2 regions of the Pseudomonas sp. Irchel s3b6 genome follow, and region 2 is predicted to be linked to the other one. Evidence: predicted binding sites of a transcription regulator. Region 2 holds the regulator's gene; the other holds the start of a gene.

Region 1 (15,156 bases), on a different contig from region 2:
TACCCGCATTAAGAGAAGCTGCGAAGCAGCATCGCGAGAAAGCTGACCATGGTTGAAAATAGCGAACTACGCAAAGCAGGCCTCAAAGTGACCCTGCCACGGGTCAAGATTCTGCAAATGCTTGACTCCACCGAGCAGCGTCACATGAGTGCCGAAGATGTCTACAAGGCACTGATGGAAGCTGGTGAAGATGTCGGTTTGGCCACGGTTTACCGTGTACTGACCCAATTCGAAGCCGCTGGTCTTGTGGTCCGTCACAATTTCGACGGCGGCCACGCGGTCTTCGAGCTGGCGGATGGCGGCCACCACGACCATATGGTCAACGTGGAGTCCGGTGAAGTGATCGAATTCTTCGACGAAGAAATCGAAAAGCTTCAGAAGGCGATCGTCGAGAAGCACGGCTTTGATTTGGTGGATCACAACTTGGTGTTGTACGTACGCACTAAAAAGTAAGCATGTCGCGCAGGTTCTGGCCTGCGAAACGAACGAAGGCGACCCAAGGGTCGCCTTCGTGCTGTCTGGCGGAGTTAGTTCTTGGCGGTCACGACCATTTTCCTGGCGTGGGCCAGGGATTCCTTGGTCAGGTCGATGCCGCCCAGCATCCGGGCCACTTCTTCGATTCGCTCATTCTTGCTCAGCCTGGACACGGCGGTGTGCGTGGCTTCGTCGCCGCGAACCTTGTGGACAAACAGGTGCTGATGCCCTTGCGAGGCTACTTGCGGCAGGTGGGTGACGGTCAGGACTTGCCCGCGGTCCCCGAGGCGGCGCAGGAGTTGGCCGACAATTTCCGCGGTAGGGCCGCCAATGCCCACGTCAACTTCGTCGAACACCAGGGTCGGTATGCGTGATGTTTGCGCCGTGATCACCTGGATGGCCAGGCTGATGCGCGACAGCTCACCGCCCGAGGCTACCTTGGCCAGGGCCTTGAGGGGTTGCCCGGGGTTGGCGCTGACCAGCAGTTCGACCTGCTCAAGGCCGTTGGGCAGCAGTTCGGTGCTGGTGTTGGGCCGTAGCTCGATGGTGAAGCGGCCGCCCGGCATGCCCAGGCGCTGGATTTCCTGTTCGACGGCATGGGCCAGGCTGCTCGAGGCCTGGTGGCGTAGATCGCTCAGTTCCCGGGCCTTTTCATGATAGTGCCGGGCGTATGCCCCCAGTTCTTCGCTCAGGCGCTCGATGGACTCGTCGTTGGCATTGAGAGTCTCGATCTCGTCCATCAGTCGCTGCGCAAGCTCGGCGACTTCGGTGGGCTGGATTCGATGTTTGCGCGCCAGGGTGTAGATAGTGTCCAGGCGTTCTTCGAGTTGCTGGAGGCGTGCCGGGTCGGCATCGAAGTTGTCGAGGAAGCGGTTCAGTTCGCCGACCGCTTCTTCTACCTGGATTTGTGCGCTGGTGAGCAGGTTGGTGGCTTCGCCCAATGCGCCCACCGAATTGTTCACGCTGGTCAGGCGATTGAGGCTGGCCGTCAGGGCGTTCAATACATTGCCCGAATCACTCTCGCTGCACTGTTCGACCACCTGTCGGCAAATGCCGAGCAGGGTTTCGGCGTTGGTCAGGTTTTTATGCTCTTGCTCAAGCTGCTCCAGTTCGTTCTCGCCCAGGCCGAGGTTTTCCAGCTCTTCGAGTTGATAACTGAGCAGTTGGTGGCGGGCGCGTTGCTCGTCGCCGGAGTTGGAGAGGCGCTCCAGTTCCTGGCGGGTCTGGCGCCAGCGCTGGGCCGCAAGCTGCACCTGGCGGGCAAGGTCCGTCGCCCCCGCGTACTCGTCCAGCAGTCGGCGGTGGGTGTCGGTTTTCAGCAGCGACTGGTGTTCGTGCTGGCTGTGAATATCGATCAGCAGTTCGCCGAGGGCCTTGAGGTCGCCAAGGGGGCAGGGGCTGCCGTTGATGTAGCCGCGCGAGCGACCTTCAGCGGTGATCACCCGGCGCAGGATGCACGGGCCGTCGGTGTCGAGGTCGCGCTCGGCCAGCCAGGCGCTGGCTTCCGGAATATCGGCCAGGTCGAAGGTGGCCAGGATGTCTGCCTTGTCCGCGCCTGGGCGTACCACGCCGCTGTCGGCGCGATCACCCAGGGTCAGGCCCAGGGCGTCGAGCATGATCGACTTGCCGGCGCCGGTTTCCCCGGTGATCACGCTCATCCCGCGATCCAGTTCCAGGTCGAGGTGTTCAACGATGGCGTAGTTATGTACGGACAGGTGCACCAGCATAGAGGCCGCTCCCAGGCTAAAAAGTCTGGTTATTTATACAGTGTTTTATTTGTGCCTGACAATGCCCGTGTTTAGCTCGATTTGCTTGGTACCAGGTTTTTTTTAAAACCCGCTGTAATGACCCGTCGGCAGTTTTTGTGCGGGGAATGCTGCCTGGTGCAAGGCAGGCCCTTGAACCTGCAAATTGCGACCCCATATACCGGGGCAGAAGCGCGAGTCGAGTTCGCGCACGATTTTGAAAGGAGAAATCTATGGCTGACGAACAGACGCTGGATACGCAAAATCTAGACGCCAATCAGGCTCCCGAAACATCGGGTGAAGACCTGGTGGCTCGTGTGCAAGTGCTCGAAGAGCAACTGGCCGGCGCTCAGGATCAGGCTTTGCGTGTTGCGGCTGATCTGCAGAACGTCCGCCGTCGCGCCGAGCAGGATGTAGAGAAGGCTCACAAGTTCGCGCTGGAAAAGTTCGCTGGCGACCTGCTGCCGATCATCGACAGCCTGGAGCGCGGCCTCGAGCTGTCCAACCCGGATGACGAAAGCATTCGTCCGATGCGCGAAGGGATCGAGCTGACCCTGAAAATGTTCCAGGACACCCTGAAGCGTTATCACCTGGAAGCGGTCGATCCTGAGGGTGAGCCGTTCAACGCCGAGCATCACCAGGCGATGGCTATGCAGGAAAGCGCCGACATGGAACCCAACAGCGTGCTGAAGGTGTTCCAGAAGGGTTACGTGCTCAACGGTCGCCTGTTGCGCCCGGCCATGGTCGTGGTCAGCAAGGCCCCGGCGCCGGTTGCGCCGTCGATTGACGAGCAGGCTTGAAATCCGCCGCAAGGCCCCCATTTATAAGTCAAGCGTTTAAGTGCTACCGCAGTTAGCCACCACTGCTGCGGCAACCAAATCCAAAGTTTCGGGAGAGTGAACATGGGCAAAATTATCGGTATCGACCTGGGGACTACCAACTCCTGCGTCTCCATTCTTGAAAACGGCAACGTAAAAGTTATCGAGAACGCCGAAGGCGCGCGTACCACGCCGTCGATCATCGCGTACGCCAACGATGGCGAAATCCTGGTTGGCCAGTCGGCCAAGCGTCAAGCCGTGACCAATCCGCATAACACCCTGTACGCGGTGAAGCGTCTGATCGGTCGTCGCTTCGACGAAGAAGTGGTACAGAAAGACATTCAGATGGTCCCTTACAAGATCGTCAAGGCTGACAACGCCGACGCCTGGGTTGAAGTGAACGGCCAGAAAATGTCGCCGCCACAGATCTCGGCTGAAATCCTGAAGAAAATGAAGAAAACCGCCGAAGACTACCTCGGTGAAGCCGTGACTGAAGCGGTCATTACCGTTCCGGCTTACTTCAACGACAGCCAGCGTCAGGCGACCAAGGACGCCGGCCGTATTGCTGGCCTGGACGTAAAACGTATCATCAACGAACCAACCGCCGCTGCGCTGGCTTACGGCATGGACAAGGCCAAGGGCGATCACACCGTGATCGTTTATGACCTGGGTGGCGGTACTTTCGACGTTTCGGTTATCGAAATCGCCGAAGTGGATGGCGAGCACCAGTTTGAAGTGTTGGCGACCAACGGTGACACGTTCCTGGGCGGTGAAGACTTCGACATTCGTCTGATCGACTACCTCGTTGACGAATTCAAGAAAGAAAGCGGCATGAACCTCAAGGGTGACCCGCTGGCCATGCAGCGCCTGAAAGAAGCCGCTGAAAAAGCCAAGATCGAGCTGTCTTCGAGCCTGCAGACCGACGTCAACCTGCCGTACATCACTGCAGACGCGACCGGTCCTAAGCACTTGAACGTGAAAATCTCCCGCGCCAAGCTGGAAGCGCTGGTGGAAGACCTGGTTCAACGCACCATCGAGCCTTGCCGCATCGCTCTGAAAGACTCGGGTATCGACGTTGGCAAGATCGACGACGTGATCCTGGTCGGCGGTCAAACCCGTATGCCACTGGTTCAGAAGGCTGTTACCGACTTCTTTGGTAAAGAAGCCCGTAAAGACGTGAACCCGGACGAAGCGGTTGCCATGGGTGCTGCCATCCAGGGTGCGGTACTGGCCGGTGACGTGAAAGACGTGCTGCTGCTCGACGTCAGCCCGCTGACCCTGGGTATCGAAACCATGGGTGGCGTGATGACTGCGCTGATCGAGAAAAACACCACGATTCCTACCAAGAAATCGCAAGTGTTCTCGACTGCCGACGACAACCAGGGCGCTGTAACCATCCACGTGCTGCAAGGCGAGCGTAAGCAAGCTGCTCAGAACAAGTCCCTGGGCAAGTTCGACCTGGCCGAGATTCCACCAGCACCACGTGGCGTGCCACAAATTGAAGTGACCTTCGACATCGACGCCAACGGCATCCTGCACGTAGGCGCCAAGGACAAGGCCACCGGCAAGACTCAGTCGATCGTGATCAAGGCTAACTCCGGTCTGTCCGAGGAAGAAATTCAGCAGATGATTCGTGATGCTGAAACCAACGCCGACGAAGACCGCAAGTTCGAAGAGCTGGCAACGGCTCGCAACCAGGGCGACGCGCTGGTTCACTCGACGCGCAAAATGGTTGCGGACGCTGGCGACAAAGTGACTGCTGAAGAGAAGACTGCAATCGAAGCCGCAGTGGTTGCCCTGGAAGCCGCTGTTAAAGGCGACGACAAGGCCGCTATCGAAGCCAAGGTTGAAGAGCTGTCGAAAGTCTCCGCTCCAGTGGCGCAGAAGATGTACGCCGAACAGGCTCAGCCAGCTGAAGGCGCGGCACAGCAGGGCGAATCGGCTGAAAAGGCTGACGACGTTGTCGACGCTGAGTTCGAAGAAGTCAAAGACCACAAGTAAGTTGTTGGTCGGCCGGTTGACTGCCTTTGTGCGGTGACTGGTAGGATGTCGCCGCGCGGGAGCTTGCTCCCGCGTTGGCGTGTCTGGAGTAGACGAATTTTTACAGCATGCGACAGCGTTCGGCGGTGCGACCGGGGATGCTCCTGCTTTCCGGCTCATGAATACCGCATCTGCAAGCCGGATTTCCGGCGGCAATCAAAGACCAGGATCGTTGAATTGACGTGAGTTGGGTCCGGGCCTGTATTGGGGCTCAACGAGTTTGGCAAGGCTCAGGAGGGGTTTGCCGGACGTCCTTAAGAGTGTAAAGAATTATGGCAAAGCGTGACTATTACGAAGTGTTGGGTGTTGAGCGTGGCACGAGCGAGGCAGACCTGAAAAAGGCCTACCGCCGCTTGGCGATGAAGCACCACCCGGACCGTAATCCTGACGACAAAGCGTCGGAAGACATGTTCAAAGAGGCCAACGAGGCCTATGAGGTGCTGTCCGACTCCAGCAAGCGCGCGGCCTACGACCAGTACGGTCATGCTGGCGTCGACCCGAGCATGGGTGGCGGCGGTGCCGGCTTCGGCGGGCAGAACTTCTCCGATATCTTCGGTGACGTGTTCAGTGATTTCTTCGGCGGTGGTCGCGGCGGTTCCCGTGGCGGTGCCCAGCGCGGCAGCGACCTGCGCTACACCCTGGAGCTGAACCTGGAAGAAGCTGTACGCGGCACGACCGTGAATATCCGTGTGCCGACACTGGTCAACTGCAAGCCGTGCGACGGTTCGGGTGCCAAGAAGGGCTCCTCGCCCGTGACCTGCCCGACCTGCGGCGGTATCGGCCAGGTGCGTATGCAGCAAGGCTTCTTCTCGGTGCAGCAGACCTGCCCGCGCTGCCATGGGCAGGGCAAGATCATTGCCGACCCGTGCAACTCTTGCAACGGCGAAGGCCGTGTCGAAGAGTACAAGACCCTGTCGGTGAAAGTGCCGGCTGGCGTGGATACCGGTGATCGCATCCGTCTCTCGGGCGAAGGCGAGGCTGGTACTCAGGGTGGGCCGACAGGCGACCTGTACGTGGTGATCAATGTGCATGAGCACGCGATCTTCCAGCGCGACGGCAAGCACCTGTTCTGCGAAGTGCCGATCAGCTTCGTCGATGCGGCCCTGGGTGGCGAGCTGGAAATTCCGACCCTGGATGGTCGGGTCAAGCTGAAGATTCCTGAAGGTACGCAGACCGGCAAGCAGTTCCGTGTGCGAGGCAAAGGCGTAGCGCCGGTTCGTGGTGGTGGTGCGGGTGACCTGATGTGCCGTGTTGCCGTCGAGACTCCGGTCAACCTGAGTCGTCGTCAGCGTGAACTGCTGGACGAGTTCCGTAGCTCCCTGGCGGATGACAACAGCCATTCACCCAAGACCACGGGTTGGTTCGAAGGCGTGAAGCGTTTCTTCGGCGATCTGTAAGGAATCCGGTATGCGACGTATAGCTGTGATGGGCGCTGCTGGGCGCATGGGCAAGATTCTGGTGGAGGCGGTGCAGCAGCGCGCGCCGCTCACCGGCCTGACGGCGGCAATCGTGCGCCCGGGCAGTACGCTGATTGGTGTGGACGCCGGCGAGCTGGCATGTCTGGGCCGAATCGGTGTGCCGTTGTCGGCCAATCTGGAAGCGGTGGCTGAAGAGTTCGATGTGTTGATCGACTTCACGCTCCCGGAAGTCATGCTGAAAAACCTGGCGTTTTGCCGCAAGGCGGGCAAGGCCATGGTCATCGGCACGACGGGGCTGGACGCTGCTCAGAAGCAGTTGCTGGCTGAGGCGGGCAAGGACATTCCCATCGTGTTCGCGGCCAATTTCAGTGTCGGTGTGAACCTCTCGCTCAAGTTGCTGGATATGGCGGCTCGGGTGCTGGGCGATGATGCCGATATCGAAATCATCGAAGCCCATCACCGGCACAAGATCGACGCGCCTTCAGGTACGGCCCTGCGCATGGGCGAGGTAATCGCCGAGGCGCTGGATCGTGACCTGCAGAAGGTCGCGGTCTATGGGCGTGAAGGTCATACCGGTGTTCGTGAGCGTGAAACCATAGGCTTCGCCACGGTTCGTGGTGGGGATGTGGTCGGTGATCATACGGTGCTGTTCGCCTGCGAGGGTGAGCGACTGGAGATCACTCACAAGGCGTCCAGCCGCATGACCTTTGCCAAGGGGGCGGTGCGTGCTGCGTTGTGGCTTGATGGTCGCGAGCCGGGTCTTTATGACATGCAGGATGTGCTCGACTTGCGGTAAGATGCGCCACCGACGGGGTTCGAACTCATGCTTCGGGCCCCGTTTCAGCCGCTACGCGACGTCCTGTCGCATTCTCCTGCCTTTAAGGCTCATTAGCGGTGGACCAAAAAAGCCTTTTTCTGTAAGCTACAGCTTTAGTGTGTCCACTAAAAGCGCGCAGAATAATTCAGTGAAGAAGCGGGGTGACGTGTCCATACGTCACTCCGCTTTTTTGCAACCTGCGATCGCCCCTTCAGGCTTTATTTACGGGAGGTCTTCTTGACTAAGCCAGCCATACTCGCCCTTGCTGATGGCAGCATTTTTCGCGGCGAAGCCATTGGAGCCGACGGTCAAACCGTTGGAGAGGTGGTGTTTAACACCGCCATGACCGGCTATCAGGAAATCCTTACCGATCCTTCCTACGCCCAACAGATCGTTACCCTGACTTACCCGCACATCGGCAACACCGGCACCACGCCGGAAGATGCCGAGTCCAATCGCGTCTGGTCTGCTGGCCTGGTCATCCGGGACCTGCCACTGGTGGCGAGCAACTGGCGTAACACGATGTCCTTGTCCGACTACCTGAAGGCCAACAACGTTGTGGCCATCGCCGGTATCGACACCCGCCGCCTGACGCGCATCCTGCGTGAGAAAGGCGCGCAGAACGGCTGCATCATGGCCGGTGACAACATTTCCGAAGAAGCGGCCATCGCCGCTGCCCAAGGCTTCCCAGGCCTCAAAGGCATGGACCTGGCGAAAGTCGTCAGCACCAAGGACACCTACGAGTGGCGTTCGACTGTCTGGGATCTGAAAACCGACAGCCACGCGACCATCGAAGCCTCCGAGTTGCCGTACCACGTGGTGGCCTACGACTACGGCGTCAAAGTGAACATCCTGCGCATGCTGGTCGAGCGCGGTTGCCGCGTGACCGTGGTGCCGGCCCAGACGCCAGCCGCCGATGTGCTGGCGCTCAAGCCGGACGGCGTGTTCCTGTCCAACGGCCCGGGTGACCCGGAGCCTTGCGACTACGCGATCCAGGCGATCAAGGACGTGCTGGAGACCGAGATTCCGGTATTCGGCATCTGCCTGGGTCACCAGTTGCTGGCCCTGGCCTCCGGCGCCAAGACCCTGAAAATGGGTCACGGCCACCACGGTGCCAACCACCCCGTCCAGGACCTGGACAGCGGTGTGGTGATGATCACCAGCCAGAACCACGGTTTTGCCGTAGACGAAGCGACCCTGCCAGCCAACGTCCGCGCGATTCACAAATCGCTGTTCGACGGCACCCTGCAAGGTATCGAGCGTACCGACAAGAGCGCCTTCAGCTTCCAGGGTCACCCGGAAGCCAGCCCTGGCCCGAACGACGTAGCGCCATTGTTCGATCGCTTCATCAACGAGATGGCCAAGCGACGCTGATCGCTCGCCTTGATGTAGCAAAGCTTGAGGGTGGTCCCGACACCGGCGGCCCCCTCAAGTCAGAGATTGAACAAGACGGCTTGCCGACTGACCTGCGGATTTGAGTGACAAACCCATGCCAAAACGTACAGACATTAAAAGTATCCTGATTCTCGGCGCTGGCCCGATCGTTATCGGCCAGGCCTGCGAATTCGACTACTCCGGCGCCCAGGCCTGCAAGGCCCTGCGCGAAGAGGGTTACCGCGTCATTCTGGTGAACTCCAACCCGGCCACCATCATGACCGACCCGGCCATGGCCGACGCCACCTACATCGAGCCGATCAAGTGGCAGACCGTTGCCAAGATCATCGAGAAAGAGCGTCCGGACGCGCTGCTGCCGACCATGGGCGGCCAGACCGCTCTGAACTGCGCCCTGGACCTGGAGCGCGAAGGCGTTCTGGAGAAGTTCGGCGTAGAGATGATCGGTGCCAATGCCGACACCATCGACAAGGCTGAAGACCGCTCGCGTTTCGACAAGGCGATGAAATCCATCGGCCTGGCGTGCCCGCGTTCCGGTATCGCCCACAGCATGGAAGAGGCCAATGCGGTCCTCGAGAAGCTCGGCTTCCCGTGCATCATCCGTCCGTCCTTCACCATGGGCGGCACTGGTGGCGGTATTGCCTACAACCGTGAAGAATTCGAAGAAATCTGCGCCCGCGGCCTGGACCTGTCGCCAACCAAAGAGCTGCTGATCGACGAATCCCTGATCGGCTGGAAAGAGTACGAAATGGAGGTTGTCCGCGACAAGAAGGACAACTGCATCATCGTGTGCTCGATCGAAAACTTCGACCCGATGGGCGTGCACACCGGTGACTCGATCACCGTGGCGCCGGCACAGACCCTGACCGACAAGGAATACCAGATCCTGCGTAACGCCTCCCTGGCGGTACTGCGCGAGATCGGCGTGGAAACCGGCGGCTCCAACGTCCAGTTCGGCATCTGCCCGAACACTGGTCGCATGGTCGTCATCGAGATGAACCCGCGTGTATCCCGTTCCTCGGCGCTGGCCTCGAAAGCTACCGGCTTCCCGATCGCCAAGGTCGCTGCCAAGCTGGCGGTGGGCTACACCCTGGATGAGCTGTCGAACGACATCACCGGTGGCAAGACCCCGGCGTCTTTCGAGCCGTCCATCGACTACGTCGTGACCAAGCTGCCACGCTTCGCCTTCGAGAAGTTCGCCAAGGCTGACGCCCGCCTGACCACTCAAATGAAGTCGGTCGGTGAAGTCATGGCCATCGGCCGGACCTTCCAGGAGTCCCTGCAGAAAGCCCTGCGCGGTCTGGAAGTCGGCGTTTGCGGTCTGGACGAGAAGCTCGACCTGAGCAACCCGGAAAGCATGAGCGTGCTCAAGCGCGAACTGACCGTGCCGGGCGCCGAACGTATCTGGTACGTGGCTGACGCCTTCCGCGCTGGCATGACGGTCGAAGAAATCTTCGGCATGAACATGATCGACCCTTGGTTCCTGGTGCAGATCGAAGATCTGATCAAGGAAGAAGAGAAGGTCAAGACCCTGGGTCTGTCGGCGATCGACAAAGACCTGATGTTCCGCCTCAAGCGCAAAGGCTTCTCCGATCAGCGTCTGGCCAAGCTGCTGGGCGTGACCGAGAAGAGCTTGCGTGCGCATCGCCACAAGCTGGAAGTTTTCCCGGTCTACAAGCGCGTTGACACCTGCGCTGCCGAGTTCGCTACCGATACCGCTTACCTCTACTCGACGTACGAAGAAGAGTGCGAAGCGGCGCCATCGGGTCGCGACAAGATCATGATCCTGGGTGGCGGTCCGAACCGTATCGGCCAAGGCATCGAGTTCGACTACTGCTGCGTTCACGCGGCACTGGCGCTGCGCGATGACGGGTACGAGACCATCATGGTCAACTGCAACCCGGAAACCGTGTCCACCGACTACGACACCTCCGATCGCCTGTACTTCGAACCAGTGACCCTGGAAGACGTGCTGGAAATCGTGCGCGTCGAGAAGCCGAAAGGCGTGATCGTCCAGTACGGCGGCCAGACTCCGTTGAAGCTGGCTCGCGCCCTGGAAGCGGCTGGCGTGCCGATCATCGGCACCAGCCCTGACGCCATCGACCGTGCTGAAGACCGTGAGCGTTTCCAGCAAATGGTCCAGCGCCTGAACCTGCGTCAGCCGCCAAACGCCACCGTGCGCAGCGAAGACGAAGCCATTCGTGCCGCTGGCAAGATCGGCTACCCGCTGGTGGTGCGTCCGTCCTACGTGTTGGGCGGCCGGGCGATGGAAATCGTCTACGAGGAAGAAGAACTCAAGCGCTACCTGCGTGAAGCGGTTCAGGTTTCCAACGACAGCCCTGTGCTGCTGGACCACTTCCTCAACTGCGCCATCGAAATGGACGTGGATGCGGTCTGCGACGGCAAGGACGTGGTGATCGGCGCAATCATGCAGCACATCGAGCAGGCCGGCGTTCACTCCGGTGACTCCGCATGCTCGCTGCCGCCGTACTCGCTGCCGCTGCACATCCAGGACGAGATGCGCGAGCAGGTCAAGAAGATGGCGCTGGAGTTGGGCGTAGTCGGCCTGATGAACGTTCAGTTGGCGCTGCAGGGCGAGGACATCTACGTCATCGAAGTCAACCCGCGTGCATCCCGTACCGTACCGTTCGTCTCCAAGTGCATCGGTGTTTCCCTGGCAATGATCGCGGCTCGCGTCATGGCCGGTAAGACCCTGAAGGAAATCGGCTTCACCAAGGAAATCATTCCGAACTTCTACAGCGTGAAAGAGGCGGTGTTCCCGTTCGCCAAATTCCCTGGCGTTGACCCGATCCTCGGCCCAGAGATGAAGTCCACGGGCGAAGTGATGGGTGTGGGCGACACCTTCGGCGAAGCCTTCGCCAAGGCCCAGATGGGTGCCAGCGAAGTGCTGCCGACCGGCGGTACTGCGTTCATTAGTGTGCGTGACGATGACAAGCCGCTGGTTGCAGGCGTAGCCCGTGATCTGATCAACTTGGGCTTCGAAGTGGTCGCCACTGCCGGTACTGCCAAGCTGATCGAGGCTGCAGGCCTGAAAGTGCGCCGTGTGAACAAGGTGACCGAAGGTCGTCCGCACGTGGTCGACATGATCAAGAATGACGAAGTCACGCTGATCATCAACACCACCGAAGGTCGTCAGTCGATCGCTGACTCCTACTCCATTCGTCGTAATGCCTTGCAGCACAAGATTTACTGCACCACCACCATTGCTGCAGGCGAAGCTATCTGTGAAGCGCTGAAGTTCGGTCCCGAGAAGACTGTGCGCCGCTTGCAGGATCTACACGCAGGATTGAAGGCATGAGCATAACCAAGTACCCCATGACTGTTCAGGGCGCTCGCGCCCTGGAAGAAGAGCACGCTCACCTGACTAAGGTCGTACGTCCAAAGCTGAGCCAGGACATCGGTACGGCTCGCGAGCTGGGTGATTTGAAGGAAAATGCCGAATACCATGCTGCTCGCGAGCAGCAGGGTATGGTCGAGGCGCGGATTCGTGACATTGAAGGCCGGATTCAGAATCAGGTCATCATCGATGTCACGTCCATTCCTCACACCGGTAAAGTGATTTTCGGCACCACCGTTGAAATCGCCAACGTCGAGACTGATGAGCGCGTCACTTACCACATCGTGGGTGAGGATGAGGCTGACTTCAAACTTGGCAAGATTTCGGTCGGATCGCCACTGGCCCGCGCCTTGATCGCCAAGGAAGAGGGTGACGTGGTGGCGGTGAAAACGCCTGGTGGCGTTATCGAGTACGAGATTGTCGAAGTCCGCCATGTCTGAGGGCAGGCGCCTGCATCGCGCGGGCGCCATGCTTTGGCAGCTGACCCAGGTGTTATGGGTCGGCGGCCTGTGGTTGTTGCACGTCGGTCTGCTGCCGGTGCTGGGCCAAATTGGCCTGGCGCCGCTGCTGATCCATGAGATTTCAGGCATGCTGAGTGCGCTGCTGGTCGGGTTTTCAGCGGCGTGCGTGGTTTTTCAGGTTTTGGTGCTGGTTCAGACCAAGGGCCTTGCCAGTCTATGGCTCGATATGCGCGGACAGTTGCTGTTGATGGCGCTGTACGCGAGCACGATGTACTTCGTGGTGCGCATCGAATGGCCAGAGGCGGAGCATTGGTTGCTGTTCAGCTACCTGGTCCTGGGTTTTTCCGGTTTGCTGCTGGTCATGCAGCCGGTGCCAGGTTGGGGTGGCAGGGTGCGCGAAGCACACCCTTGACCCGTTTCATCACTTGAAGCGATGGACGTTCGACAGCTGCTTGTTTACGCTGAAGTTCTTGCGGTAAATCAGCGCCATCTTGCCGATGACCTGTACCAGATCCGCTTTGCCGACCTTGCACAGTTCTGCAATGGCAGCCAGGCGCGATTCGCGATCGAGGATGCTGAGCTTGATCTTGATCAGCTCGTGATCGCCCAATGCGCGTTCCAGTTCGGCTAACACACCTTCCGTCAAACCGTTGTCAGCCACAGTCAAAACTGGTTTCAGATGGTGGCCAATGGATTTGTACTGTTTCTTCTGCTCTTGAGTGAGCGGCATAATCTGACCCTTTCGTCTGGATTCTGTAAAATGGCGGCCATTTTACCCGAGGGTGCGTGGATCCGCCCAATTAATCACGACCCTTATCATCGAGGTGCCCAATGGCGCGTTCCAAGACAAGCCTTGGTTGGCTGAAAAGACATGTCAATGATCCCTATGTGAAGCAGGCGCAGAAGGATGGTTACCGCTCGCGTGCGAGTTACAAGCTTCTGGAGGTCCAGGAGAAATACAAGCTGATCCGTCCGGGCATGAGTGTTGTCGACCTCGGTGCAGCACCCGGTGGCTGGTCGCAGGTCACTAGTCGGTTGATCGGTGGTCAGGGGCGTCTGATTGCCTCGGACATCCTGGAAATGGACAGCATTCCGGACGTGACTTTCATCCAGGGTGACTTCACCCAGGACCAGGTGCTCGCTCAGATCCTTGAGGCCGTGGGTAATTCGCAGGTGGACCTTGTGATTTCCGATATGGCCCCCAATATGAGTGGTACGCCTGAAGTGGACATGCCAAAAGCCATGTTTCTTTGCGAGCTGGCTCTTGATTTGGCGGCTCGGATACTCAAGCCTGGCGGTAATTTTGTGATCAAGGTTTTTCAGGGCGAAGGGTTCGATGCTTACGTGAAGGACGCTCGTCAGAAATTCGACAAGGTCCAGATGATCAAGCCGGACTCTTCCCGTGGCAGCTCTCGCGAGCAATACATGCTGGCTTGGGGCTACCGCGGCCGGAGTGAGTAAAACGAGGATTTTTTGCGGGGTGATAGGTTTTTAGTATTTCGCCCCACAAGCATTAACGAATATTGTGTAGTCAATGTTTCACAAAGGGTTACAGACGGCGCCTGCCAGAGTTGTAGGTAATGTAGTAAGTTAGGCCGGTGAATATCATGCGAGGCGCGCGCCAGTTGCGGAGCTTGCTTCAGAGGGTAGTTAATTGAACGATATGGCAAAGAATCTTATCCTGTGGTTGATCATCGCGGCTGTCCTCGTGACGGTGATGAACAACTTCTCCAGCCCTAACGAGCCACAGACCCTCAACTATTCCGACTTCATCCAGCAGGTCAAGGATGGCAAGGTCGAGCGCGTAGCCGTGGACGGCTATGTCATTACCGGCAAGCGCACGGATGGCGACAGCTTCAAGACCATTCGTCCGGCTATTCAGGACAACGGTCTGATCGGTGATCTCGTGGACAACCACGTCGTTGTCGAGGGCAAGCAGCCTGAGCAGCAAAGCATCTGGACCCAGCTACTGGTCGCAAGCTTCCCTATCCTGGTGATCATTGCCGTCTTCATGTTCTTCATGCGCCAGATGCAAGGCGGTGCAGGTGGCAAGGGCGGGCCGATGAGCTTCGGCAAGAGCAAGGCGCGCCTGCTCTCCGAAGACCAGGTGAAAACCACCCTGGCTGACGTTGCCGGTTGCGACGAAGCCAAGGAAGAAGTCGGCGAACTGGTCGAGTTCCTGCGTGATCCGGGCAAGTTCCAACGCCTGGGCGGTCGTATTCCTCGCGGTGTGCTGATGGTTGGCCCTCCGGGTACCGGTAAAACGTTGATTGCCAAGGCGATTGCCGGTGAGGCCAAGGTGCCGTTCTTTACCATCTCCGGTTCCGACTTCGTCGAAATGTTCGTGGGTGTCGGCGCCAGCCGTGTTCGCGACATGTTCGAGCAGGCCAAGAAGCACGCCCCATGCATCATTTTTATCGATGAAATCGACGCCGTCGGTCGCCACCGTGGCGCTGGCATGGGCGGTGGTCACGATGAGCGTGAGCAGACCCTCAACCAGTTGCTGGTAGAGATGGACGGTTTCGAAATGAATGACGGCATCATCGTCATCGCCGCGACCAACCGTCCTGATGTGCTAGACCCGGCGCTGCTGCGTCCAGGTCGATTCGACCGTCAGGTTGTCGTCGGTTTGC
Region 2 (15,156 bases):
TGATGTCGTTCGAAACCGCCAAGGGTTTCGTGGCCGGCCAGGCGGGCCCGAACTACCCGGCACCGGTTGAAGCGATCAAGACCATTCAGAAAGCCGCGAACTTCGGTCGCGACAAGGCACTGGAAGTCGAAGCTGCAGGTTTCGTCAAGCTGGCCAAGACCTCTGCCGCGCAGAGCTTGATCGGTCTGTTCCTGAACGATCAGGAGCTGAAGAAAAAGGCCAAGGCCTACGACGAAATCGCCAAGGACGTGAAGCAGGCCGCCGTATTGGGCGCCGGCATCATGGGTGGCGGTATCGCCTATCAGTCGGCGTCCAAAGGCACGCCGATCCTGATGAAGGACATCAACGAGCACGGTATCGAGCAGGGTCTGGCCGAAGCCGCCAAGCTGCTGGTTGGCCGCGTTGACAAAGGCCGCATGACCGCCGCGAAAATGGCTGAAGTGCTCAACGGCATTCGTCCGACCCTGTCCTACGGTGACTTCGGTCACGTGGACCTGGTGGTTGAAGCCGTGGTCGAGAACCCGAAGGTCAAGCAAGCCGTACTGGCTGAAGTTGAAGACAAGGTCAAAGAGGACACCATCCTCGCCTCGAACACCTCGACCATTTCCATCACCTTGCTGGCCAAGGCCCTCAAGCGTCCGGAAAACTTCGTCGGCATGCACTTCTTCAACCCGGTGCACATGATGCCGCTGGTGGAAGTCATCCGTGGTGAGAAGTCCAGCGAGCTGGCTGTTGCTACCACCGTTGCCTACGCCAAGAAAATGGGCAAGAACCCGATCGTCGTCAACGACTGCCCGGGCTTTTTGGTCAACCGCGTGCTGTTCCCGTACTTCGGCGGTTTCGCCAAGCTGGTCAGCGCCGGTGTGGACTTCGTCCGTATCGACAAGATCATGGAAAAATTCGGCTGGCCGATGGGCCCGGCGTACCTGATGGACGTAGTCGGCATCGACACCGGCCACCACGGTCGTGACGTGATGGCCGAGGGCTTCCCGGACCGCATGAAGGACGACCGTCGTTCGGCCGTTGACGTGCTCTACGAAGCCAAGCGCCTGGGCCAGAAGAACGGCAAGGGCTTCTACGCCTACGAGACCGACAAGCGCGGCAAGCAGAAGAAAGTGGCCGACCCGTCGGTGCTGGAAGTGCTCAAGCCGATCGTTTACGAGCAGCGCGAAGTCACCGACGAAGACATCATCAACTGGATGATGATCCCGCTGTGCCTGGAAACCGTGCGTTGCCTGGAAGACGGCATTGTCGAAACCGCTGCCGAAGCCGACATGGGTCTGGTCTACGGTATTGGTTTCCCTCCATTCCGTGGTGGCGCGCTGCGCTACATCGATTCGCTCGGTGTTGCAGCATTCGTTGCCCTGGCTGACCAGTACGCTGATTTGGGCGCGCTGTACCACCCGACCGCGAAGCTGCGCGAGATGGCCAAGAACGGCCAGAGCTTCTTCGGTTAAGCGCCCAAACGACTAGAGCGAGAATATTTATGAGCTTGAATCCAAGAGACGTCGTGATTGTCGACTTCGGTCGTACTCCGATGGGCCGCTCCAAGGGCGGCATGCACCGCAACACCCGCGCTGAAGACATGTCGGCGCACCTGATCAGCAAATTGCTGGAACGCAACGTCAAGGTCGACCCGAGCGAAGTCGAAGACGTGATCTGGGGCTGCGTGAACCAGACCCTGGAGCAGGGCTGGAACATCGCCCGCATGGCATCCCTGATGACCCAGATCCCGCACACCGCTGCCGGCCAGACCGTCAGCCGCCTGTGTGGCTCCTCCATGAGTGCCCTGCACACCGCGGCGCAAGCGATCATGACCGGCAACGGTGACGTATTCGTCGTGGGCGGCGTCGAGCATATGGGTCACGTGAGCATGATGCACGGTGTCGATCCTAACCCGCACATGTCGCTGTACGCGGCGAAAGCCTCGGGCATGATGGGCCTGACCGCGGAAATGCTGGGCAAGATGCACGGCATCACTCGCGAGCAGCAGGATGCCTTTGGCGTGCGCTCCCACCAACTCGCCCACAAGGCGACCGTGGAAGGCAAGTTCAAGGACGAAATCATCCCGATGCAGGGCTACGACGAGAACGGTTTCCTGAAACTGTTCGACTACGACGAAACCATTCGTCCGGAAACCACCCTGGAAAGCCTGGCGGCTCTGAAGCCGGCGTTCAATCCGAAGGGTGGCACCGTGACAGCTGGTACTTCGTCGCAGATCACCGATGGTGCTTCGTGCATGATCGTGATGTCGGCGCAGCGTGCCCAGGACCTGGGTATCCAGCCAATGGCGGTGATCCGTTCGATGGCGGTGGCGGGTGTGGATCCGGCGATCATGGGCTATGGTCCAGTACCGGCTACACAGAAAGCATTGAAGCGCGCGGGTCTGGGTATTTCCGATATCGACTTCTTCGAGCTCAACGAAGCTTTTGCAGCGCAGGCCTTGCCAGTGCTGAAAGATCTGAAAGTGCTCGACAAGATGAACGAGAAGGTTAACCTGCACGGCGGCGCGATCGCCCTGGGCCACCCATTCGGTTGCTCTGGCGCGCGTATCTCCGGCACGTTGCTCAATGTAATGAAGCAAAATGGCGGCACCTTCGGTGTGTCGACCATGTGCATTGGCCTCGGCCAGGGCATTGCCACCGTCTTCGAACGCGTTTAAGCGTTGCGTTGACGGAAGCCGGGGCCAAGTGCCCCGGTTTTTGTTTTTCTGAAGATTTTTTTGTTTTTTATTTGATTGGATTTCAGCGAGGCCCAAAGCATGCCGATACAACCAGGGCTCTACCAGCATTACAAAGGTCCGCAGTACCGTGTTTTCAGTGTTGCGCGGCACTCCGAGACCGAAGAAGAAGTGGTCTTCTACCAAGCCCTGTATGGTGATTACGGCTTTTGGGTGCGTCCCTTGAGCATGTTCCTGGAGTCGGTCGAAGTTGACGGCGAGCAGGTCCCACGCTTTGCTTTGGTGCAGGCCGAGCCGAGCCTTTTTTCAAGGCCATAAGGGCAGGGCGCGCAGAACCCTGCGCTTGACCTCACCTTGTTGCCACTATATATAGCGGTGCCGCGTCAGGCGCCAACCGCCTTTCACTTCTAGAATTCAGGAATTTTCTGATCCATGGGCAAATCGCTGGTCATTGTGGAATCCCCGGCTAAGGCCAAGACCATCAACAAGTATTTGGGCAACGAATACGTGGTGAAGTCGAGTATCGGCCATATCCGAGACCTGCCCACCAGCGGTTCGGCTAGCGCCAGCAAAGAGCCTGCCGCCAAGCGTGGCAAGGCGGCTGCTGGTGAAGTGCCGGCGCTATCGCCCAAGGAAAAGGCGCGCAAGCAGCTGGTCGCGCGCATGGGTGTCGATCCGGATCATGGCTGGAAAGCCAAGTACGAGATCCTCCCGGGCAAGGAAAAGGTCATCGAAGAGCTGCGCCGGCTCGCCAAGGATGCTGACACCATCTATCTCGCAACCGACTTGGACCGCGAGGGGGAAGCTATTGCCTGGCACCTGCGCGAAGCCATTGGTGGTGACGACAGCCGCTACAAGCGCGTGGTGTTCAACGAAATCACCAAGAAGGCGATCCAGGAAGCCTTCTCCCAGCCAGGCGAGCTGGACATCGATCGTGTCAACGCCCAGCAGGCACGTCGTTTTCTCGACCGCGTGGTGGGTTACATGGTCTCGCCGCTGCTGTGGGCCAAGATCGCCCGCGGTCTGTCGGCCGGCCGTGTGCAATCGGTTGCCGTGAAGCTGGTGGTGGAGCGTGAGCGCGAGATTCGCGCGTTCAACCCGGAAGAGTACTGGGAAGTCCACGCTGACCTCGGCACCGCCAAGGGCGCCAATGTGCGCTTTGAAGTGGCCCGTGAAAACGGCGAAGCCTTCAAGCCGCTCAACGAAGCCCAGGCCATGGCCGCGCTGGAGAAGCTCAAGGCATCCAGCTACACCATCGCCAAGCGCGAAGACAAGCCGACCAGCAGCAAGCCGTCGGCCCCGTTCATCACGTCTACCCTGCAACAGGCCGCGAGTAACCGCCTGGGCTTCGGCGTGAAGAAAACCATGATGATGGCCCAGCGTTTGTATGAAGCCGGCTACATCACCTATATGCGTACCGACTCGACCAACCTCTCGGCCGATGCCGTGGCGATGGCCCGTACTTATATTGAAGGCGAATTCGGCGGCAAGTACCTGCCGGAAACCCCGAATGTCTACAGCAGCAAGGAAGGCGCGCAAGAGGCTCACGAAGCGATTCGTCCTTCTGACGTGAATACCGACCCAAGCAAGCTGTCGGGCATGGAGCGTGACGCTGAGCGTCTCTACGAGCTGATCTGGCGCCAATTCGTCGCGTGCCAGATGCTGCCTGCCAAATACCTGTCGACCACCGTCAGCGTCGCTGCCAGCGGCTTCGAGCTGCGCGCCAAGGGCCGCATCCTGAAGTTCGACGGTTACACCCGCGTCATGCCGCAAATCGCCAAGCCGGGCGACGACGACGTACTGCCGGACATGGCTCAGGGCGACGTGCTCAAGCTGATCAAGCTCGATCCAAGCCAACACTTCACCAAGCCGCCGGCGCGTTACTCGGAAGCGAGCCTGGTCAAGGAAATGGAAAAGCGCGGTATCGGTCGTCCGTCGACCTACGCGGCAATCATCTCGACCATCCAGGACCGCGGCTACGTCGCCCTGCATAACCGTCGTTTCTATTCGGAAAAGATGGGTGACATCGTCACCGAGCGTCTGTCCGAGAGCTTCTCGAACCTGATGGACTACGGCTTTACCGCCGGCATGGAAGAGAACCTCGATGACGTCGCCCAGGGCGAGCGTGACTGGAAGAGCGTGCTCGACGAATTCTACGGCGACTTCAAGAAGAAACTCGAAGTGGCCGAGAGCCCGGAAAGCGGCATGCGTGCCAACCAGCCGGTCATGACCGATATTGCGTGCCTGACCTGCGGCCGTCCGATGCAGATTCGCACCGCATCGACCGGCGTGTTCCTCGGTTGCTCGGGCTACAGCCTGCCGCCGAAAGAGCGCTGCAAGGCCACCGTCAACCTGGTGCCGGGCGACGAGATCGCCGCGGACGACGAGGGTGAGTCGGAGTCGCTGGTGCTGCGTGGCAAGCACCGTTGCCCGATCTGCAGCACCGCGATGGATGCTTACCTGCTGGATGAGAAGCGCAAGCTGCACATCTGCGGTAACAATCCTGATTGCGACGGCTACGAAATCGAACAAGGCAGCTACCGCATCAAGGGCTACGAAGGCCCGAGCCTGGAATGCGACAAGTGCGGCAGTGAAATGCAGCTCAAGACCGGTCGTTTCGGCAAGTTCTTCGGGTGCACCAACGCCACCTGCAAGAACACCCGCAAGCTGCTGAAAAGCGGTGATGCGGCGCCGCCGAAGATGGACCCGGTGAAGATGCCTGAGCTCAAGTGCGAGAAGGTCAACGACACTTACATTCTGCGTGACGGTGCTTCCGGCCTGTTCCTGGCGGCCAGCCAGTTCCCGAAAAACCGCGAGACCCGTGCTCCGCTGGTGATCGAGATCGTGCCGCACAAGGATGAGATCGATCCGAAGTACCACTTCCTGTGCGAGGCGCCGAAGAAGGATCCGGAGGGTCGTCCAGCGGTGATTCGCTACAGCCGCAAGACCAAGGAGCAGTACGTGCAGACCGAAGTCGAAGGCAAGCCTACCGGCTGGAAAGCGTTCTACGACGGCGGCAAGTGGGTGGTTGAAGACAAGCGCGTAGCCAAGTAACCAGGCAGCGTGATACCAAAGGCCGCATGCAAACCCTCGGGTTGGCCTGCGGCCTTTGTTTTGGGCTTGCAGTCAGCTCGTCCGATCCACGACACTGTCTGACCTGCATCATGCGTCTTATTTCGTTGTGGAGACTGCCGTCATGGCCTTTGAGCTCTATACCCGCACCAATCAGAAAATTTACTTCGCCGGCCTGTCGCTCGAGGCGTTGGCCCGAGCGGAAGAGGGGCGGGCGATGAACTCCCTGGCGCTGATTCAGGCCGGGCGCGAATCGGCGCTGTTTCATTTGTATGGTGCGTTGCTGGGTTTGTGCCATGAGATTGCCGGTTTTTACCGGTTGCCTCAGGCCAATGCGCCACGGGCAGAACTGCTGCTGACCCGTGAGGTGCTCGAGACCATTGCCATTCCGGAAATGGCTGAAATGGTCGAGTTGGCGCATAACCCCGAAACCTGGCTGGCAAAGCTGATAGCCGCCCATGCCGCGCTGTTTCAGCCACCCCGCGCACCGCACAAACCTAAAGGCGACGTGACGCAGCCGTTGATTGTGGCGGTGAGCCTTGATGACGAAGCGCCGACGGAGTTGAGCAGGGAAGAACTTGAGAGCTGGCGCCAGAACCTTAAAAGCCTGGCATTACGCTTTCGCGAAGGGCTGAACGAGTGTTGAGTGTCCGCGCGATGCGCTGATCGCTCAAGTGTGGCCATGGATCAGGGATGATCGCAAACAGTGGTTTCGGTGACATGCAGCCGGTCAAGATCCCGAGCGAAGCAGCGTCGATGCCTATATAATCCCCGCCTTTCGTGGAGAACAGACCTTTATGCCAACGTCCTTTCTAGAAATTGTCGAACTGCCAGACGGCCGTATTGAGCTGCGTAGGGCTGAGGACGAGGGTTCTCTGGTGACGCTGGACTTCTCTGAAGACGCCAAGGCGTTCCTGCAAGGCCAGCACGTCGAGGTCGCCAAGGCGATGTTGAGCGTGGGCGTGCAGATGGCCGGGCGCTTGGTCGAAGGCGAATTCGAGAAGGAAGAAGGGCCGCGGATTCTTCATTGATTCCGTTTGTCGGTTTTTCCTGAAGCATCATTGCACGTTATTGTGACAGATCGGCTTCTCTGTTCTGGAGAAGCCCTGCATCCTTCAAGTACGCATTGCGCGTCACTTAACCCAAGCGAATATTCAGGCTCTGTGCATCCCCGATACGGGCGGCGCTGATCAACTGTTGCCGTGCGCTGCCATTTAGCGGGTTCAGCCAGCTGACGACCGTGTGGCTGCGGCCCAGGCGCAAGGCTTCGCAGGCCAGTTGCTGGGCGCTTTGTGTTCCGCTTGGCTGCAACAGAAGAATACGCTCGCGGTTCAGGCCGGCATCGCGTAACCAGGCTTGGGTCAGGCTGGCCGGTGGCGCAATCAGCGTCAGCCAGCGGGCGTCCTGGTCCTGGCTAAGCTCCCTGAGGATAGGGGCCAGAAGGTTCAGGCAGTTCCCGGCCGCACCACGTAACGACAGCTCACTGAAGGCTTCGGGTTCGGCACTCCAGGGTGTCTCGGCCACCTCTTTGAGGATCGGCGCCAATGGCTGGGCCAGAAACGCTTCGAACAGCGGAAGTTGTGCGTGTTGTGGTGTGTGTGGAAACTGCATAACGCCTCCTTTAGCGGCGAATGACGCCGACACTCAAGCCTTCGATCACCAGTTCCTGGTCTTTCAGGTTCACTTCGATCGGGGCAAACTCCGGGTTTTCGGCAAGCAGCCAGACCTTGCTGCCATCGCGCTTGAAGCGCTTGACGGTGACTTCGTCGCCGATCCGCGCGACGACGATCTGGCCATTGCGGGCTTCGCGAGTGGTGTGTACGGCGAGGAGGTCACCGTCGAAAATCCCCACGTCCTTCATGCTCATGCCGTGGACCCGCAGTAGGTAGTCGGCGCGTGGATGAAAGAACGCCGGGTTGATGTTGCAGGACTCTTCGATGTGCTGCTGGGCGAGAATCGGCGCGCCTGCAGCGACCCGGCCGATGATCGGCAGGGAGGACTCGTCGGCCTTGGCTTCGAAGCCCGGGATACGAATGCCCCGCGATGCACCGGGGGTCATTTCGATAGCGCCCTTGCGGGCCAGGGCTTTGAGGTGTTCTTCCGCCGCGTTGGGCGACTTGAACCCCAGTTCCAGGGCGATTTCCGCGCGGGTGGGCGGATAGCCGTTGTCTTCGAGGCAACGTTTGATGAAGGCCAGAATCTCAGCTTGGCGTGGCGTCAGTTTTAGCATCTCGATCGCTCTGTCTTTTTATACAGTGACTGGAATTATATACAGTGGAGTGGGCTTGGCAATCCTCCATTTGCGCAGGGTCGCCGGACGGTCACCGACAGGTCGTTGGCCCGCAAGGTGCGGGGGCGGCTACAGCCGGCGGTTTATATGGTTAAATGGCTGACTGGGCGTTCGCAAAACGAACCGGTAGACTTGACAAGATACAGACTGAAACGTATGTTTCAAACAAGTGTTTGTCAGGCGGAGTAGCCATGGCCCAGTCGGAAACCGTTGAACGCATTCTTGATGCCGCCGAGCAGTTGTTCGCGGAAAAAGGGTTTGCCGAAACTTCATTGCGTCTGATCACCAGCAAGGCTGGGGTCAACCTGGCGGCGGTGAACTATCATTTCGGCTCGAAGAAAGCCTTGATCCAGGCGGTCTTCTCGCGTTTTCTCGGTCCGTTCTGCAGCAGTCTCGAGCGTGAGCTGGAGCGTCGTTCCGCCCGGCCGGACAACAAGCCGAGCCTGGAAGAGCTGCTGGAAATCCTCGTCGAGCAGGCCCTGGTGGTGCAGCCACGCAGCGGCAATGACCTGTCTATCTTCATGCGCTTGCTGGGCCTGGCATTCAGCCAGAGCCAGGGGCACTTGCGGCGTTATCTGGAAGATATGTACGGCAAGGTGTTCCGCCGCTACATGATGCTGGTCAACGAAGCCGCCCCGCGTATCCCACCGATCGAACTGTTCTGGCGCGTGCACTTCATGTTGGGTGCGGCGGCGTTCAGCATGTCGGGGATCAAGGCCTTGCGGGCTATCGCCGAAACCGATTTCGGGGTCAACACCTCCATCGAGCAGGTCATGCGCCTGATGGTGCCGTTCCTGGCCGCGGGCATGCGCGCTGAAACCGGCGTGACCGACGACGCCATGGCCGCGGCCCAATTGCGTCCGCGCAGCAAATCGGTACCGGTGGCCGCCAAGGTTTAACCGCGTACGGGTGGGCGCGGCAGCTGACATCCGCTAAGCTAGCCGCCCATGCCGACTCTCGTTTCAGACCTGCTCCCGTTTCCCTCTACCGACTCCGTTGCGCCGGGCATTACCCTTGGCGGCGTGGTCGTGTGTCTGCCTCGAGCCGGGTCCTTCAAAGACGCGCCGTGCGCGCATTTCGTTATCAAGGAATCTCTATGACTGCTGGCCTGCAAGGCTCGTTGATGGTGGACGTCGCCGGTACCTGGCTGACGGCCGAAGATCGCCAGTTGTTGCGTCAGCCCGAAGTGGGCGGCCTGATCATTTTTGCGCGCAACATCGAGCATCCACGTCAGGTGCGCGAGTTGAGCGCGTCGATCCGCGCGGTGCGTCCGGACCTGCTGCTGGCGGTGGACCAGGAGGGCGGTCGGGTGCAGCGCTTGCGTCAGGGCTTCGTCCGTCTGCCAGCCATGCGGGCGATAGCCGACAATCCGAACGCTGAATACCTGGCTGAGCAGTGTGGCTGGATCATGGCCACCGAAGTATTGGCCGTGGGCCTGGACCTGAGCTTTGCGCCGGTGCTGGATCTCGACTACCAGCGCAGCGCGGTGGTGGGTACCCGTTCGTTCGAGGGCGATCCGGAGCGTGCGGCCCTGTTGGCCGGTGCTTTCATCCGCGGCATGAACAGCGCCGGCATGGCGGCCACTGGCAAGCACTTCCCGGGCCACGGCTGGGCGGAGGCGGATTCCCATGTCGCGATCCCGAATGACGAGCGCAGCCTGGATGACATCCGCGCCCATGACCTGGTGCCGTTCGCGCGCTTGAGCAAGCAATTGGCGGCCGTGATGCCGGCCCACGTGATCTACCCGCAGGTCGATTCCCAGCCTGCCGGTTTCTCGCGACGCTGGTTGCAGGACATTCTGCGTGGCGAGTTGCAGTTCGATGGCGTGATTTTCAGCGATGACCTGTCGATGGCCGGCGCCCATGTGGTGGGCGATGCCGCCAGTCGCATCGAGGCGGCCCTGACGGCCGGTTGCGACATGGGGCTGGTGTGCAATGATCGTGCGGCGGCCGAACTGGCCCTGACGGCGGCGCAGCGCATGAAGGTCAAGCCGTCGGCGCGGATTGCGCGGATGCGTGGCCAAGCCTTCGCCAGCACCGATTACCGACAGGATCCCCGCTGGCTCGCAGCCATCGGCGCCCTCAAAGACGCCCAACTGATTGATTAAGGACTTTTTGCAATGACGGTTTACGCAATTATCGGTGGCACCGGCCTGACCCAGCTCGAAGGTCTGGACATTCGTCGGTCGTTGGCCCTGGATACGCCGTATGGCGCGCCGTCGGCCGAGATTCAGGTGGGCGAGTACGCAGGGCGTGAAGTGCTGTTCCTGGCCCGTCACGGCCACCCGCACCGCTTCCCGCCGCATCAGGTGAACTATCGCGCCAACCTGTGGGCGCTCAAGCAAGCCGGCGCGCAGGCGATCCTGGCAGTCAATGCGGTGGGCGGGATTCACGCGGCGATGGGCACCGGGCATTTCTGCGTGCCCCATCAGTTGATCGACTACACCAGTGGTCGTCAGCACACCTACTTTGCCGATGACCTGGAGCAGGTCACCCATATCGACTTCAGCTATCCCTACAGCGAGCCCTTGCGCGAACAGTTGATCGCTGCGCTGGCTGCCGAAGGCTGTGCCTACAGCAGCCATGGCGTATACGCCTGCACCCAGGGCCCGCGCCTGGAAACCGTTGCCGAGATCGCTCGCCTGGAGCGCGATGGTTGCGACATCGTCGGCATGACCGGTATGCCGGAAGCCGCGCTGGCCCGTGAGCTGGAGCTCGATTACGCCTGTCTGGCGCTGGTGGTGAACCCGGCGGCGGGCAAGTCGACGGCGGTGATCACCATGGCCGAGATCGAGCAGGCCCTGCATGACGGAATGGGCAAGGTGAAGTCGACATTGGCGCGGGTGCTCAAGGGCTGAGTCCGGCTTTCCATTGGGTTGATCCCATCGCGGGCGAGCCAGTTTAAGGTGGGGCGCATTTGTAGGAGCGAGCGTGCTCGCGATGAACTCAAGAGCAACGCGTTTAATCAGAAAGCACGCGTTATCGTTAGCGTCCAACGCGAGCACTCGAGCGTCGACCGGCTGCTCCTACAAAGGTCGACGTTCGCTTAACTGGCTGACATTAGGGCTTGCCCGCGATGGCTACCTGTCTGGCGGCGAAGACCTCAGCGCTTGTCGAGCTTGTCAGGCAGTGGCGCAAACAGCGCCTCGATGTCATCACTCTGCAGCTTCCAGTCGCCCGTCGTGCGCCCATCCAGCACGCCGGCTGCCAGGTCGGATTTTTCCTTCTGCAGGTGCTGGATTTTCTCTTCGACCGTGCCACGGGCGATCATCTTGTAGACGAACACCGGTTTCTCCTGGCCAATCCGGTATGCCCGGTCGGTGGCCTGGTTTTCCGTGGCCGGGTTCCACCACGGATCGTAGTGAATCACCGTGTCGGCTTCCGTCAGGTTCAGGCCCACGCCGCCGGCTTTAAGGCTGATCAGGAAAATCGGTCGCTTGCCGCTCTGGAATTCCTTCACCGGGGTGCGTCGGTCCCGGGTCTGGCCGGTCAGCAGTGCATACGCGATCCCGCGCTTGTTCAGTTCATCTTCGATCAGCGAGAGCATCGAGGTGAACTGGGAAAACAGCAGGATCCTGCGGCCTTCATCGAGCAGCTCCTCGAGCATTTCCATCAGGCTGTCCAGCTTGCCTGAGGTGCTGCCGCGGGTGGGCAGGGCGGCTTCATTGACCAGCCTCAGGTCGCAGCACACCTGGCGCAGCTTGAGCAGTGCTTCGAGAATGATGATCTGGCTGCGCGCCACGCCTTTGCGGGTAATTTCGTCGCGCACTTTCTTGTCCATGGCCAGGCGCATGGTTTCGTAAACATCACGCTGCGCCTCGTTGAGTTCGACCCAGTGGATGATCTCGGTTTTCGGTGGCAGTTCGGTGGCCACCTGTTCCTTGGTTCGGCGCAGCAGGAAGGGCTTGATTCGGCCGTTCAGGTGCTGCAGTCGTACGTCGCTGGCGTGCTTTTCGATCGGCACGCGGTAATCGCGGTTGAAGCTTTTGACGTCTCCCAGCCAGCCTGGCAGCAGGAAGTGAAACAGTGACCACAGCTCGCCCAGGTGATTCTCCAGGGGTGTGCCGCTCAGGCACAGGCGCTGGCGGGCGTTGAGCTCGCGTGCCGCTTGGGCGGCCTTGCTGGTGGGGTTCTTGATGTACTGCGCTTCGTCGAGCACCAGGATGTGCAAGGGTTGTCTGGCGAGGCGTTCGACATCCTTGGGCAGCAGTGCGTAGGTGGTGAGAATCAGGTCGTAGTCGCCCAACTGCTCGAAATATTTTTTGCGTCCGGCGCCATACAGCGCCAACACCTTGAGCTGTGGGGCGAAGTGCGCCGCTTCGTCGAGCCAGTTGGGAATCAGGCTGGTGGGCATCACCACCATGCAGGGGCGGTCGAGGCGCCCGGCGTTTTTCTCGCTCAGCACATGAGCCAGGGTTTGCAGGGTTTTGCCCAGCCCCATGTCGTCCGCCAGGATGCCGCCGACTTCGAGTTGGCGCAGTGACTGCATCCAGCTCAAGCCTTCGAGCTGATACGGGCGCAAGGTGGCGTTCAGCCCCTCGGGGGCTTCGGCGCTGTAGTCCCGGATGTCGCGCAGGCGCTGGGCGAAGGTGCGGATGTGCTCGCCGCCTTCCCAGAGCAGTGGCAGGTCTTGCAGAGGGTTCAGGCGCGTGGCGTCGGCGTTGCTCAGGCGCAGGGTGGTTTCACCGGGCTCTTGCAGGTAGAACTCGCCGAGGGTCGCCAGCACTGGCTTCAAGCGGCCGAACGGCAGTGCGACCTGCAGGGGGCCGTCAGCGTTCGGGCGGTGCGGGATATTCACCAGAATCAACTCGTCGTCGCGACGCCTGGCCAGGCGCTCCGGGTTGAGAATCTCGGTGTGCGAACGCATCAGGTTCAACAGAATCGGCAACAAGCTCAGGCGCTCGCCGTTGACGATGATCCCCAGTTCCAGGTCGAACCAGTCACGTTCCGGCGCCTCGTCGACCGTGGCGTACCAGTCATCGACGGCCGTCAGGTCGAACCCGAAGTCTTCGTCGATCTGCAGTTCCCAGCCCTGGGTGCGCAGCTTGGGCAGCTCATTGAGGGTAAAGGTCAGCCAGGCGCTGTCATTGACCATCTCATAGAGTTCGCCGGCACTTTCAGGCAAGGCCTTGCTTTGGCGGGTGGCGACTTTGAAACCGAGGGTGCGCAGCTTTTCCCTGTAGATCTGTTCGACTTCAGGGTGACGTTTTATCCGCAACGTCTGCGTCTCCTGACGAATCAGGATGTCGGCGTTCTTCTGTCCGCTGACGTATTCATCCAGGTAGCTGAAGGACAGCGCTGCGCGGTGCTGGATGTAGCGCTGCATTTTGCCGTTGCGCGGTTCGAAGGCGCTGAACTCGACGCTGGCCAGCCACAGGCGCGGCACCGGTTGTACGGTGTCGATCAACTGCTGCGGGAGCGGTGCGGGCGTGCGGTTTTCCAGGACCGCCTGAAGCTTTTCCAGCAACTGCAGGTCCGTGGCGGCCGCAGGGTATTGCAGGGTGTCCTGGACTTTGAGCAGCACCGCCGCGCAATGCTTGCAGTTCACCCGTACCGGGCAACTGCACAGGGCGTCGACCAGCAGCAGTGTGTTTTTGGCTGACTCGCGCAGGGTGATGGTCTGGCGGTAGACATTGCCGCCAGAGCCCTCGCAACTGGCAGTGATAGTGCTGTCGCCGGCTTCGACGATCCTGACGCGGTTTTCCAGGGCGTAGCGGCGGCCACGCTCCAGGCTTTGTTCCTTGAATCGGCTGGCCCAGGAAGGGGCCAGGGGCTTGCTCAGGCTCGGGGACATAGGGACTTCAATCAGTCCGGAATGACATCGGGAGCTGGTTGCGGTGCAGGTGCCGTCAGGGACGTGATCTTGATCAACAGGCCCAGGTGGCCGTTATCGAGAAAGTTCAGCTGGCCATTTTTGGTGTGGCTCTGCTGTTGCAGGCGCTCGCTGGTGGCGACCAGGCCATTGCTGCCGAATTGATTGACCCAGAAGTCGGCGTTGACGTCGGTAAAGCGCCCCAGTTTAAGGTCCAGCGTGCCTTCGATCGGAAAGTGGCCGTATTGCTCCCGGCCATCGCTGATCGCCACTTTGCTCCCCGTTTCGTCGATGTACTGCTGCCAGGCCTTGTGCAGCAGGACGGTGTAGTCAGCGCTGGCGCTGAGTTTTTCCACGTCGGCGTTGAGGGCTGGCGTGCGCAGGCTGTCAGCACCGACCGGCTGCGCGCCGGCGGCCCAATCTTCGGGTGCGGCGGGGCTGGCAACGGCCGGTACGGCGTTCTGGCGAACCAGGATCATTTCAACCTGATACAGGTCGGCGGCAAATGCGGTGGGGGCGAGCAGCGTCATCAGCAAGGTCAGTGAGCGAAACAGGCGCATGGGGCGTCCTTCAAGCAGTTTTCGGGATGAGGTGCTCAAGCAGCGCCTCTACAGTATTAAAGCGCTCTTGCGGGCTTTCCATGGGCACCATGAACTTGAACAGGGTCGCGCCTTCGAACTTGTAGCGTTTGGGCTGGCCCTGGATCAGTTTGATCAGCGTCAGTGGATCGACCGGCGTTTGCGCACTGAACTCGATGCGGCCGCCTTGCGGACCGCCGTCGACTTTCTTGATGCCCAGCTTCTCGGCCTGCAATTTCAGGGCGGTGATCCGCACCAGGTTCTTGGTCGGCTCCGGCAGCAGGCCAAAGCGGTCGATCATCTCCACTTGCAGGTCCTTGAGGCCGTCCTCGTCGGTGGCCGAGGCGATGCGTTTGTAGAGAATCAGGCGGGCATGCACGTCCGGCAGGTAGTCCTCGGGAATCAGTGCCGGCAAGCGCAGGTTGATTTCCGGTCCGCCACCGAGGGGTTGATCGAGGTTCGGTTGTTCGCCCTTGCGGATCGATTTCACCGCGCGCTCGAGCATTTCCATGTACAGGGTGAAGCCCACCGCCTGGATCTGCCCGCTCTGGCCGTCACCCAGCAGTTCGCCGGCGCCACGGATTTCCAGGTCATTGGTGGCGAGCACAAAGCCCGCGCCGAGGTCCTGGGTGTTGGCGATGGCTTCCAGGCGTTTTTCCGCGTCCGGGGTGATTTGCTGGCGCGGTGGCGTGAGCAGGTAGGCGTAGGCCTGGTGGTGACTGCGA

The links. Region 2 encodes LexA, which represses DNA repair genes until DNA is damaged. Its sites were predicted from a motif close to CTGTNTNNNNANACAG; they were not measured.
Region 1: the regulator LexA is predicted to act here: its motif matches at 2,227-2,242, upstream of recN (DNA repair protein RecN).

The regions. Positions count from the first base shown of each region.
Region 1 is NZ_FYDM01000005.1:264,541-279,696, reverse strand. It holds gene fur (ferric iron uptake transcriptional regulator) at 49-453, shown strand; gene recN (DNA repair protein RecN) at 528-2,201, opposite strand; gene grpE (nucleotide exchange factor GrpE) at 2,453-3,019, shown strand; gene dnaK (molecular chaperone DnaK) at 3,122-5,038, shown strand; gene dnaJ (molecular chaperone DnaJ) at 5,350-6,474, shown strand; gene dapB (4-hydroxy-tetrahydrodipicolinate reductase) at 6,485-7,291, shown strand; gene carA (glutamine-hydrolyzing carbamoyl-phosphate synthase small subunit) at 7,550-8,686, shown strand; gene carB (carbamoyl-phosphate synthase large subunit) at 8,802-12,023, shown strand; gene greA (transcription elongation factor GreA) at 12,026-12,502, shown strand; gene CKW07_RS11835 (MFS transporter) at 12,531-12,935, shown strand; gene CKW07_RS11830 (YhbY family RNA-binding protein) at 12,945-13,253, opposite strand; gene rlmE (23S rRNA (uridine(2552)-2'-O)-methyltransferase RlmE) at 13,355-13,984, shown strand; gene ftsH (ATP-dependent zinc metalloprotease FtsH) at 14,187-15,156, shown strand, end outside.
Region 2 is NZ_FYDM01000001.1:133,271-148,426, forward strand. It holds gene fadB (fatty acid oxidation complex subunit alpha FadB) at 1-1,457, shown strand, start outside; gene fadA (acetyl-CoA C-acyltransferase FadA) at 1,487-2,662, shown strand; gene CKW07_RS00600 (DUF1653 domain-containing protein) at 2,762-2,998, shown strand; gene topA (type I DNA topoisomerase) at 3,113-5,734, shown strand; gene CKW07_RS00610 (DUF6586 family protein) at 5,877-6,398, shown strand; gene CKW07_RS00615 (hypothetical protein) at 6,550-6,783, shown strand; gene sulA (SOS-induced cell division inhibitor SulA) at 6,890-7,363, opposite strand; gene lexA (transcriptional repressor LexA) at 7,374-7,982, opposite strand; gene CKW07_RS00630 (TetR/AcrR family transcriptional regulator) at 8,234-8,941, shown strand; gene nagZ (beta-N-acetylhexosaminidase) at 9,139-10,149, shown strand; gene CKW07_RS00640 (S-methyl-5'-thioinosine phosphorylase) at 10,162-10,899, shown strand; gene CKW07_RS00645 (DEAD/DEAH box helicase) at 11,145-13,835, opposite strand; gene CKW07_RS00650 (CsiV family protein) at 13,847-14,413, opposite strand; gene mfd (transcription-repair coupling factor) at 14,424-15,156, opposite strand, start outside.